DNA from 3 places in the Streptomyces camelliae genome. Region 2 is predicted to be linked to each of the others. Evidence: riboswitches for the same ligand, from Rfam matches in the RefSeq annotation. Region 2 holds a riboswitch; each other region holds the start of a gene.

Region 1 (4,073 bases), 5.3 Mb from region 2:
ACGACGGTGGCGGCCATCGCCAGATGCTCGGCGTCGAACTCGACGGCGACGGTGAACGGCCCGGCCTCGACGGGTGCGTGGCGCACCGCGAGCCGGGCGGCCTCCTTCGCGGCGGCGCGGATGTCGGCGGCGGTGCGGGCCGGGGTCCGGCACACCGCCGCGTACCGCGACACATGGTCCTTGACGGCGACCTTCAGTGCCTCGGGGGCGTACCCGAGCGCGTCCTCGCAGGCCACGTCGTCGCCGGTGACGAGGACGACGGGGACGCCGTACTCGGCGACGACGTGCGCGTTGAGCAGACCCTCGCTGGCGCGGGCGTCGTTCAGCCACACGCCGGTGATCTGGTTGGCGAGGTAGGTGTGGGCGAGGACGCCCTCCATGCCGGCGCCGGCGTGGTAGCCGACGAAGGCGATGCCGTCGACGTCCCCGTACTGCACGCCCTCCACCATGGACAGCGCCTTGTGCCGGCCGGTGAGCATCTCGACCCGCTCGTCGAGCCGCTCCAGCAGCAGATTCCGCATGCTCCAGTGGGCCTCGTTGACGAGCACCTGATCGGCGCCGCCGTCGAAGAAGCCCCCCGCGGCGGCGTTCACGTCCGAGGTGAACATCGCCCGGCACCGCTCCCACTGCGGCGTCCCCGGCAGCACATCGGCCGGCCACGTGACCCCGGTGGCACCCTCCATGTCGGCACTGATGAGGATCTTCATGTTGCGTCACGTTACGCGCCGACGGGGGAACTTCCTACGAGGCGTCGATCCCAACTCAGGAGACCGCACCGGCCGGCCGCAGCACCGTCTCCTCACCCGGCCCGCCCGGCGCGGCCGTGACCCGGGCGCCGGTCATGTCGCCGGAGGTGAGCGTGCCGGTCACGTCCAGTACCACCACGTCGATGTGCTGAAGCCGTTCCCACGCCTGCGGCCCGCTGACCAGCACGCCCAGTTGCGCGCCCCGTCCGGCCGCGGCCATCAACGCGGTCGGCGTCGCCAACCCCCAGCGCACAGGGGCACGCCACGACCGGCACGGCCACGCACGCGGTGACAGCGGCCTGCGGATCCGCCCCGGCACCGAGCCGCAAGCCGAGTGTCGTCACGGCCGGCGCCCGTACGACGGGTACGAAGACTCCGGCCGGCCGAGTTCCGGATCGGGAAGGCGGCGCACGCCACATGCGGCATCCGGGTCGAACCCGGACCCATGAGCGTCTAGTGGGGCGGCAAGCCCTCGGCGCCCGTGTCGTGGGAGGACGCGCAGTGTTCCAGCAGCGCGGAAACCGGGCCGTCGACGAGCCGGTAGCGCACGATCCTGCCCTCCTTGTCGCCCTCGACGACGCCCGCGGCGCGCAGGAGGCGGAGCGCCTGGGAGACGGCGGTGTCCCGCATTCCGGTGGCGACGGCGAGGTCCGAGACGGCGATGGGGCCGGCCTCGTGGAGGGCGAGCAGCAGGGAGAGGCGTCCGGGGTCGGAGAGCAGGGAGAAGCGATCGGCCCAGGCACGTACGCGCTCGGGCTCGCCGACGGCGGCGATCGCATCGCAGACCCGGTGGCCGTCGATGGTGCGCTGCCCGGCACGTTCCGCGGGGACGAGATGCATGGCCTCATCATCGCAGCCGCACCGTTCCGGTCATCACACCTGCATAGTTGTGCAGTCTTGCAGCCCTTGACCGCGGCACTCTAGGGTGGGTGGGCCGTGGTGTTCGGGAAGACCGGTGACGGCCCCTCAGGGGGCTCAGTCCGGAGCGGCCCTCGCCACTGTGATCGGGAAGTTTCCGCCCCACGCATTGCCACTGGCCTCGCGGCCGGGAAGGCAGGGGCGGGCGCGTCGACCCGTCAGCCAGGAGACCGGCCACGGCATCACGAAGCTGATCCACGAGGTGCTGGAGCGTGACCGAATGACCGTGTCCTCAGGCGTGCCCGAAACCGCCGCCACCACGTCCTTCCGCTGGCGGCGCGAGGACACCGTCCGAACCGCGGGCCTGCTGGCCGTGATCGTCGCCCTGCATGTGGTGGCCTTCGGGATCCTCTTCGTTCTGGTGATCCCGCATCACTATGAGGTCGGCACCAAGGCGTTCGGGGTCGGCCTCGGCATCACCGCCTACACCCTCGGCATGCGGCACGCCTTCGACGCCGACCACATCGCCGCGATCGACAACACCACCCGCAAGCTGATGGCCGACGGCAAACGGCCGGTGTCGGTGGGCTTCTGGTTCGCGCTCGGGCACTCCAGCGTGGTGGTCGTCATGGCCGCGCTGGTCGCGGGAGGCGCGAAGCTCGCCGGCGCCCTGATGAACGACGGTTCCCGGACCCACCAGGTCCTCGGCACCGTCGGCACCACGGTCTCCGGCGGTTTCCTCTACCTCATCGCCGCCCTCAACCTCGTGGCGCTGTTCGGCATCGCCCGCGTCTTCAAGGCCATGCGCGCCGGGCAGTACGACGAGGCCGAGCTGGAGGCGCACCTGGACTCGCGCGGCTTCATGAACCGCATCCTGGGCCGGCTCACCAAGTCCGTCCGCCGCCCCGGCCAGATGTTCCCGCTCGGCTTCCTCTTCGGGATCGGCTTCGACACCTCGACCGAGGTGCTGCTTCTCGCCCTGGCCGGCAACGGCGCGGCCGCCGGTCTGCCCTGGTACGCGGTCCTGTGCCTGCCCCTGCTCTTCGCCGCCGGCATGAGCCTGTTCGACACCCTCGACGGCACCTTCATGAACTTCGCCTACCAGTGGGCCTTCTCGAACCCGGTCCGCAAGGTGTTCTACAACCTCACCATCACCGGTCTGTCCATCGCCGTCGCCTTCTTCGTCGGGACGATCGAGCTGGTCGGCGTCCTGCATGACAAGCTCGGCCTGAGCGATGGCGTCACCGGCTGGATCGCGGGCCTGAACCTGGACAACGTCGGCTACGTCATCGTCGGCCTGTTCGTCGTCGTCTGGGTCATGGCCATCGCCTACTGGCGCCTGGCCAAGGTCGAGGAGCGCTGGAACGCCCACACCACAGAGACCGGCTGACTCCTACGAGGCGGTGCCACCGGGCGGGCCGGCTCGGGCGGCCTGCAGCTCCAGCAGCGAGGCCGTCGCCGTCCAGCCGGTCGGCGATCTCGGGCCGGGGTGTGGCCGGGCAGGGTGAAGGCCGGTACGCCGGTCCGCTCGGCCGCCGGGCCCAGCCGCCGGCGACCCGGGACCTGGGCCAGGGCCTCCCGCGCGTAGGCCGTCAGCCGCGTCTCGTGGTCCGCCACCGCCGTGCGGTCGATGGCCGTCAGCCCGGGAGGTCCCAGCACATCGCGGTCCTGCTTCCGGCCGAGCCGCTGCCGGCGAGGTTCCGGCGGCCGTGCAGCAGCGCCGGCCTCTGCTCGGCCACCTGCTGCAGGTGCCGCTCCGCCAGGTCGAGGCTCGGACGGCGGTCGGTGACGATCTCGTCCCCGTTCTCCATGGACCGAGAACCTTGGGACCGCCCGGCTCACGTGGGCGGAGGCACGACCGCGAGCCGGGCGCACGGCCGGGAGGCTCGGGCCCCCTCCGCACCCTCGGCTGAGACGGTGCGGGGCCCGCGCGCGTGCCGGGTCTTTCCGTCCGGCTACTTCCCGGCGAGGACGAACCAGCGGGCCGGCAGGTCGATGCGGGTGCCGTCCGCGAGGTGTTCGGTCTGCGGCAGGGTCGTCTCGCCCTCGGCGAGGACCCTCAGGCCGGCCGCGGCGAGCAGCTTCGGGATCTCCTCGTCGTCGGCGTCGGCGGGCTTGAGCCCGTGCTGGAAGACGCGCTGGAGCTTGGGCCCCGGCCCGCCCGGCTGGGACGCGGCACGCCTCAGCACGTCCCGGGAGCCGGAGGTGAGTTCGACGACGAACGCGCGTCCCGCGCCGCCGATGATCTCGGCGACGGCGGCGGCGACCGCGGGCCGCGCCTCCGGTTCACTCTGATGGATGACGGCCCGCATATAGACGTGGGCGTCGCCGAGCTGCTCGTGCAGGGCACGGACGGCGCCCGTGTCGGTGAGGTCGAGCTGCTGGAACTCCGCGGTGTCGTCGGGCGTGGCGCGGCGCGCGTGCTCGACGGCGGCGTGCGAGAGGTCGACGCCGACGGCGCGGGCGAAC
Region 2 (4,073 bases):
CAGCGCGAAGCTCAAGTGCTACGGGCTGAGCAAGGCGAAGATGGTCCGCTGGATCCGGGCCTTCAGCGACGAGGTGAAGGAGGAGACCGGGCGCCGTCCGGTGATCTACACGACCACCCAGTGGTGGAAGCTCTGCACCGGCAACAGCCGTGCGTTCTCCTCCAGTCACGCGCTGTGGATCGCCCGGCACGGCACCGCCGGACCAGGGACGCTGCCGGGCGGCTGGCGGTACTGGACGTTCTGGCAGTACGGCACCGAGGGCACCTTTCCGGGTGACCAGAATCTCTTCAACGGGCCGGCCGACCGGCTGCGGACCTTCGCGCGCGGCCAGTAGCCAAGGGGCGCCTGGGTCCCGAGCGACACAAGACGGCAAGCGGAATCCCACCCGCCCTCTCCGGACATCGCCACGCCTGCCCCAGTTCACCTTCCGTTCACCCAGGTTGCCTACGGTCGTCCAGCCAATGACCTCGAACGATTGCCTGGGTAAATGGAAAGCTTCTCGCTGATCCTCGCGATTGTGGTGGTAACCGCACTCGCGTTTGATTTCACGAACGGTTTCCACGACACCGCCAACGCGATGGCCACCACCATCTCGACAGGCGCCCTGAAGCCCAAGATCGCAGTTGCCATGTCGGCCGCCCTGAATCTGGTGGGCGCCTTCCTCTCCGTGGAGGTCGCGAAGACGATCTCCAAGGGTCTCGTCGACGAGAAGGGGATCCGTCCCGAGGTCATCTTCGCCGCCCTGGTCGGCGCGATCCTCTGGAACCTGCTGACCTGGCTGGTGGGCCTGCCGTCCAGTTCCTCGCACGCCCTGATGGGCGGCCTGATCGGCGCCACGGTCGCCTCCGCCGGCTTCGGCGCCGTGCACGGCGACGTGCTGGTGACCAAGGTGCTCCTCCCGGCGGTCGCCGCACCGCTCGTCGCCGGCGTCGCGGCCCTGCTGTCCACCCGCCTGTCCTACGGCATCGGCGGCACGGCCGAGGGCGAGGCCACCCGCAAGGGCTACCGCGTCGGCCAGATCGCCTCCGCCGGCCTGGTCTCCCTCGCCCACGGCACCAACGACGCCCAGAAGACGATGGGCATCATCACCCTCGCGCTGATCGCGGGCGGCTCCCTCGCCCCGGGCTCGAACCCTCCCACCTGGGTGATCCTCTCCGCGGGCCTGGCCATCGCGCTCGGCACCTACATCGGCGGCTGGCGCATCATCCGCACCATGGGCACGGGCCTGACGGACCTGGAGCCGCGCCAGGGCTTCGCCGCCCAGACCAGCGCCGCGACCGCCATCCTGGCCTCCTCCCACCTGGGCTTCTCCCTCTCCACCACGCATGTCGTCTCCGGCGCGGTGATGGGCACGGGCCTCGGCCGCAAGGGCGGTGTGGTCCGCTGGTCCACCGCGACCCGCATGGCCATCGCCTGGGTCCTCACCCTTCCGGCCGCCGCGCTGGTCGGCGCGGGCGCCGAGTCCGTCACGGACCTCGGTGACTGGGGCACCGCCGCGGTCGCCGTCTTCCTGGTCGCCGCGAGCGCCGCGATCTGGAAGATCTCCCGCCGCGAGGTCGTGGACCACACCAACGTCGTCGAGGAGACCGAGGAGCCGGCCGGCGTGGTGACCACCGCCATCGCCGCCGTCACCCCGCCCCCGGCGGGCACGATCGGCGAGGACCTGACGGCCACGATCGCCTCCCCGGCCGCCGCCGCACCGGTCGCCCCGGCCACCCCGGCCGCAGCCACCTCGGCCACTCCGCCGGCCGCCACCGTCTGACCCCGGCCACCCGGTTACCGAAGGAAGCATCATGAAGATCGACTGGTCGGCCATCGGCTCCGTCTTCGGCGTCAGCCTCGCGGTCACGGTGGGCCTGGTGGCCGTGTTCACCCTCGGGGTGAGCGCTCTGGCGCGGCGTGAGAAGGCGGCGGCCCAGGGCAACTCCGCGGCCCTCGCCGTCACCGGCGCCTACGTCTGCTTCGCGGCCTGCGCGGCGGCGGTGGCGTACGGCATGTATCTGATCGTGGCGAAGGTCTGACCACACCTCGGCAGGGCTCCTCTCCGGCTCGTTCCGGAGAGGAGCCCTGCCGCATGTCCGGACCCGGGCGATGTGGGGATCGGCACACTCTCCCCCTGCAGGTCAACGGCAAGTTGACGGCCGTTCCGGACACGTGGTGGACTGCCCAGGCCATGTACGGCGGCAGGAGAGGAAGCCGGTGCGAATCCGGCGCGGTCCCGCCACTGTCACCGGGGAAGAACCCCCGGGAGCCAGGAACTCTCACCGCCGAATCTCCGTCGAACCAGGGCGCGGACACCCTGAGTGAGGACAACGATCGCCATGCCCGGCTGCCGAAGGACCCCTGTCAGGCCCGCTCCTGTACCCACGGCCGGCTGAGCCCATGGGTGCCGATCGCTCCTACGCGTACGGCGCCGCCGCCGGCCTTCTCGGGGACCTGCTCCTCGGCGATCCGCGCCGCGGGCATCCGGTCGCCGTGTTCGGGCGGGCGGCCACGGCCGTGGAAGGCGCGTTGTGGCGCGACCACCGCGGCTGGGGCGCGCTGCACACCGTCGTGTGCGCGGGCGGCGCCGTCGCCCTCGGCACGGTAGCCGCGCGCGCCGTACGCCCCTCCCCCGCCGCCTCCGCCGCGCTGACCGCCGCCGCCGTCTGGGCGGTCGTCGGCGGCACCTCGCTGGCCCGCGAGGCCGGCACGATCGGGCGGGCGCTGCAGGCCGGGGACATCGAGGCGGCCCGTGCCCGGCTGCCCCATCTGTGCGGCCGGGACCCGCAGGCGCTGGACGCCGACGGGATCGCGCGGGCCGTGGTCGAGTCCGTCGCCGAGAACACCTCCGACGCCGTCGTGGGCGCGCTGGTGTGGGGTGCGGTGGCCGGGGTGCCGGGGCTGCTCGGGTTCCGGGCCGTCAACACCCTGGACGCGATGGTGGGTCACAAGTCCCCTCGCCACCGCCGCTACGGCTGGGCCTCCGCCCGCCTCGACGACGTGGCCGGCTGGCCGGGGGCCCGGCTGACCGCCGTACTCGCCGCCGCTGCCGGTCCCGACCCGCGGGGTGCCCTGCGCGCCTGGAAGGCCGACGCCGGCATGCACCCGAGCCCCAACGCCGGGCCCGTGGAGGCCTCCTTCGCGGGCGCGCTCGGCGTGCGCCTCGGCGGCACCCTCTCCTACGGCGGCCGCGTCGAGCACCGGCCCGTCCTCAACGGGGACATGGGCCGGGCCGTCCGGGTCACCGACATCGACCGGGCCGTACGGCTCTCCCGCCGCGTCGGCCTCCTCGCGCTCGGCACCACGGTCGCCGCGCGCCTCCTCGTCAAAAGCCTGAAGGGACGTGGGAAGTGAACGGGGGACTCCTCGTCGCCGGCACCACCTCCGACGCCGGCAAGAGCGTCGTGACGGCCGGGATCTGCCGGTGGCTGGTGCGTCAGGGGGTGAAGGTCGCGCCGTTCAAGGCGCAGAACATGTCGCTCAACTCCTTCGTGACCCGTCAGGGCGCGGAGATCGGCCGGGCGCAGGCCATGCAGGCCCAGGCGTGCCGGATCGAGCCGACCGCGCTGATGAACCCCGTGCTGCTCAAGCCGGGCGGCGAGCAGAGCAGCCAGGTGGTGCTGCTGGGCAAGCCGGTCGGCGAGCTGAGCGCACGCGGCTACCACGGCGGGCGGCAGCAGAAGCTCCTCGGCACGGTGCTGGACTGTCTGGCCGAGTTGCGGGGCACGTATGACGCGGTGATCTGTGAGGGGGCGGGCAGCCCGGCCGAGATCAATCTGCGCCGGACCGACATCGTGAACATGGGGATCGCGCGGAACGCGCGGCTGCCCGTGCTGGTGGTGGGGGACATCGACCGCGGGGGCGTCTTCGCCTCCTTCTTCGGCACCGTCGCCCTGCTCTCGCCCGAGGACCAGGAGCTGATCGCGGGGTTCCTGGTGAACAAGTTCAGGGGCGATGTCTCGCTGCTGGAGCCGGGGTTGGAGATGCTCCAGGGCCTGACCGGGCGCGGGACGTACGGTGTGCTGCCGTTCCGGCACGGGCTCGGCATCGACGAGGAGGACGGGATGGGGGTCCCCCCGCGCGAGCGAAGC
Region 3 (4,073 bases), 3.8 Mb from region 2:
ACGAGTTGACCTGGAGGAACTCACCGGACAGCGTCTCGCGCTTGAACAGGTTCGACACCTGCGGCTCGATGCACTCGTACACACCGGCGATGGAGGCGATGGTGGCCGTCGGCGCGATCGCGAGGAGCAGCGAGTTGCGCAGGCCGGTGCCGGCGATCCGCCCCCGCAGCGCGTCCCAGCGCTCCGGCCAGGTCAGCTCGACGTCGTAGTGGTCCGGGTGCAGCACACCCTGGGCGGTACGGGTCTTCTCCCAGGCCGGCAGCGGGCCGCTGCGCTCGGCGAGGTCGGCGGAGGCCTCGTACGCGGCGAGCATGATCCGCTCGGCGATCCGTGTGGACAGGGCCTTGGCCTCGGCGGAGTCGAAGGGCAGGCGCAGCTTGAAGAAGACGTCCTGCAGCCCCATCGCACCGAGGCCGACGGGACGCCACTTGGCGTTCGACCGTCCCGCCTGCTCGGTCGGGTAGAAGTTGATGTCCACGACCCGGTCGAGGAAGGTGACGGCGGTGCGGACGGTCTCGTCCAGCCGCTGCCAGTCGAGGTCCCCGTCGCTCACGAACGCGCCGAGGTTCACGGACCCCAGGTTGCAGACCGCCGTCTCGCCGTCGTCCGTGACCTCCAGGATCTCCGTGCAGAGGTTGGAGGAGTGGACCACGTGCCCGGGCAGGGCGGTCTGGTTGGCGGTGCGGTTGGCCGCGTCCTTGAAGGTCATCCAGCCGTTGCCGGTCTGCGCGAGCGTGCGCATCATGCGGCCGTACAGCTCACGGGCCGGGATGGTCTTCTTCGCGAGGCCCGCCTGCTCGGCCTTGCGGTAGGCGGCGTCGAACTCCGCGCCCCACAGGTCCACCAGCTCCGGCACGTCGGCGGGGGAGAAGAGGGACCACTGCTCGTCGGCGTTGACCCGGCGCATGAACTCGTCCGGGATCCAGTGCGCCAGGTTCAGGTTGTGCGTACGGCGGGCGTCCTCACCGGTGTTGTCCCGCAGCTCCAGGAACTCCTCGATGTCGGAGTGCCAGGTCTCCAGGTAGACGGCCGCGGCACCCTTGCGCCGGCCGCCCTGGTTCACCGCGGCCACCGAGGCGTCCAGGGTCTTCAGGAACGGCACGATGCCGTTGGAGTGCCCGTTGGTGCCGCGGATCAGCGAACCCCGGCTGCGGATCCGGGAGTACGACAGCCCGATACCGCCGGCGTGCTTCGAGAGCCGGGCCACCTGGTGGTAGCGGTCGTAGATGGAGTCCAGCTCGTCGAGCGGGGAGTCGAGGAGGTAGCAGGACGACATCTGGGGGTGCCGCGTACCGGAGTTGAAGAGCGTGGGGGAGGAGGGCAGGTAGTCGAGGCGGCTCATGAGCCCGTAGAGCGCGGCGACTTCGTCGACCGAGCGGTCGCTGTCGTCCTCGGCGAGACCGGCGGCGACCCGGAGCATGAAGTGCTGGGGCGTCTCGATGACCTTGCGGGTGATCGGGTGCCGAAGGAGGTAACGGCTGTGCAGGGTGCGCAGGCCGAAGTAGCCGAAGCGGTCGTCGGCGTTCGGGTCGACCAGCGCGTCGAGGCGGGCCGCGTGCAGCCGCGCGAACTCGGCGGTGCGGTCGGCGATGAGGCCCTCGCGGTGGCCGACGGCGACGGACTCGGTGAAGGAGGTCACGCCCTGCGAGGCGGCCTCGGCGCGGATGGAGAGGGTCAGCAGCCGGGCGGCCAGTTTCGAGTAGGCGGGGTCCTCGGAGATGAGCCCGGCGGCGGCCTCGGTGGCCAGTTCGCGCAACTCCGCCTCGTCGGCCCGGGCGGACCGGCCGCGCAGCGCGGCGGCGGCGACCCGGCCGGGGTCGGCGTCGGGGAGGTCGGCGGTCAGCTCGGTCAGGGTCCGCAGCAACGCGGTACCGGGACCGTCGGTGTCCTCGGTGTGCAGGCCGCTGACTGAAGCCGGATCTGCTGGCGCGATGGTCACGTGGGGCTCTCCCTCGCTCGGCACGGGGGCCTTGCGGAGGGCAGGGGGCAGCCACGAGCGCGCACGCGTCGCGTCCACCGGCCCATTCCACGAGGCCCGGACGTCGGAAGGCACCCGGGCCGGACGGCCGGGCGCGTGCTGCCGGCAGGTCCTCGGACTGACTCCTGTGTGCGGATGCGCACAAGTACACCGTTGCGGGACAGTTCCGGATTCGCACCGGATTCCCCTGCGGCGACAGCGAGGATGAGCATACATCTAGTGCCGGGCTGTCGTGGCACCCCCAGATGTTGTGTCACACGTCAACAGTCCGCGCGTTGGTATGTCAACGGGCCGCCGTTCGTACGTCAACGGGCCGCCGTGGGTTCGTCCCTCGGCGGCCCGCTGCGGATCGGCTGTGGCGCTTCAGTGTGCGGCGCCGGCCAGTTCGGTCTGGACGCCCGGGTCGCCCGCGTCCGCCGTGTAGTCCTCCGGCCTGGTCTCATCCAGGCCCTCGGGGGCCTTCAGGGCCCTCAGGACGAGGGTGAGGACCACCGTGACCGCCACGTTGAGCACGAACGCGGTGAAGCCGATGTAGCCGATCTCACCGATGCCCGGGATCTCCTTCGCCGAGCCGCCGAAGTGCTTCTGGGCCGGGGAGGCGACCCCGTACGCGGCGAACGTGCCGTAGATCATGCCGACCGCCCAGCCGGCGAGCAGGGCCCAGCGGTGGAACCAGCGGGTGAACAGGCCGCCGACCAGGGCCGGGAAGGTCTGCAGGATCCAGATGCCGCCCAGGAGCTGGAAGTTGATGGCGACCGTCTTGTCCATGGTGAGGACGAAGACCAGGGCGCCGACCTTCACCAGGAGCGACACGAACTTGGAGACCTGGGCCTCCTGCTTCGGCGTGGCGTCCGGATTGATGAAGTCCCGGTAGATGTTGCGGGTGAAGAGGTTCGCCGCCGCGATCGACATGATGGCCGCCGGGACCAGCGCGCCGATGCCGATGGCCGCGAAGGCCACGCCCGCGAACCAGGACGGGAACATGTCCTCGAACAGCTGAGGGATCGCCAGCTGCCCGTTCTTGACCTTCACTCCGGCCGCGATCGCCATGAAGCCCAGCAGGGCCAGCAGGCCGAGCATGAGGGAGTACAGCGGCAGGATCGTGGTGTTGCGGCGGATCACGTCACGGCTCTTGGACGACAGGGTCGCGGTGATCGAGTGTGGGTACATGAACAGCGCGAGGGCGGAGCCCAGTGCCAGCGTGGCGTACGTCCACTGGCCCGCCTCCGGGGGCGCGAGCGCGCCGCGCGGCTTGCCCGTCGCCGGGTTGACCTGGCTGAACGCGTGCGCGGCCTTGGCGAAGATGTCGTCGAAGCCGCCCAGCTTGATCGGGATGTAGATGATCGCCACCGCGATGACGATGTAGATCAGGGCGTCCTTGACGAACGCGATCAGGGCGGGCGCGCGCAGACCGGACGAGTAGGTGTAGGCCGCCAGGACGCCGAAGGCGATGAGCAGCGGCAGGTCCCGGACGAACCAGTTGCTGCTGCTGTCCCCGCCGACGCCCATCACGTCCAGCACCGCCTGGATGCCGACGAGCTGGAGCGCGATGTACGGCATCGTCGCCAGGATGCCGGTCAGTGCCACGGCCAGGGACAGGCCCTTGGAGCCGAAGCGGCCGCGCACGAAGTCCGAGGTCGTCACATAGCCGTGCTTGTGGGACACCGACCACAGGCGGGGCAGGAAGGTGAAGATCAGCGGATAGACGAGGATCGTGTACGGCACCGCGAAGAAGCCGGACGCGCCCGCCGCGTAGATCGCCGCCGGTACGGCGACGAAGGTGTACGCCGTGTACAGGTCGCCGCCGAGCAGGAACCAGGTGACCCAGGTGCCGAACGACCGTCCGCCCAGGCCCCATTCGTCCAGGGAGTGCTCGTTCTCAGCCCTGCGCCAGCGTGCGGCGAGGAAGCCCATGACCGTGACGGCCAGGAAGAAGAAGATGAAGACGCCGAGCGCGACGCCGTTGACCCCGTTCTTCACTTCGCCCCACCACCCTTCTGCGCGGCGCGGGCACGCTGGTCCCGCTGCCACAGCTGGTACGCCGTCATGGTGAGCGCGGTGGAGATCAGCACCCAGAGCATCTGGTACCAGTAGA

The links. Region 2 has a riboswitch for cobalamin ahead of O1G22_RS32320 (cobalamin biosynthesis protein). Riboswitches for the same ligand answer to the same signal wherever they lie in the genome.
Region 1: it holds a riboswitch for cobalamin, as region 2 does, so the genes downstream of both, nicT (Nickel transporter NicT) here and O1G22_RS32320 (cobalamin biosynthesis protein) in region 2, are expected to answer to the same signal.
Region 3: it holds a riboswitch for cobalamin, as region 2 does, so the genes downstream of both, O1G22_RS14475 (ribonucleoside-diphosphate reductase subunit alpha) here and O1G22_RS32320 (cobalamin biosynthesis protein) in region 2, are expected to answer to the same signal.

The regions. Positions count from the first base shown of each region.
Region 1 is NZ_CP115300.1:1,738,918-1,742,990, forward strand. It holds gene O1G22_RS08085 (M55 family metallopeptidase) at 1-707, opposite strand, end outside; partial or broken gene O1G22_RS08090 (heavy metal translocating P-type ATPase) at 769-1,129, opposite strand; gene O1G22_RS08095 (ArsR/SmtB family transcription factor) at 1,200-1,586, opposite strand; cobalamin riboswitch at 1,667-1,857, shown strand; gene nicT (Nickel transporter NicT) at 1,885-2,994, shown strand; gene O1G22_RS08105 (hypothetical protein) at 3,242-3,415, opposite strand; gene O1G22_RS08110 (class I SAM-dependent methyltransferase) at 3,560-4,073, opposite strand, start outside.
Region 2 is NZ_CP115300.1:7,060,891-7,064,963, reverse strand. It holds gene O1G22_RS32335 (lysozyme) at 1-334, shown strand, start outside; gene O1G22_RS32330 (inorganic phosphate transporter) at 488-1,762, shown strand; gene O1G22_RS32325 (hypothetical protein) at 1,794-2,021, shown strand; cobalamin riboswitch at 2,142-2,283, shown strand; gene O1G22_RS32320 (cobalamin biosynthesis protein) at 2,383-3,336, shown strand; gene O1G22_RS32315 (cobyric acid synthase) at 3,333-4,073, shown strand, end outside.
Region 3 is NZ_CP115300.1:3,215,543-3,219,615, reverse strand. It holds gene O1G22_RS14475 (ribonucleoside-diphosphate reductase subunit alpha) at 1-1,939, opposite strand, end outside; cobalamin riboswitch at 2,066-2,190, opposite strand; gene mctP (monocarboxylate uptake permease MctP) at 2,342-3,958, opposite strand; gene O1G22_RS14465 (DUF3311 domain-containing protein) at 3,955-4,073, opposite strand, start outside.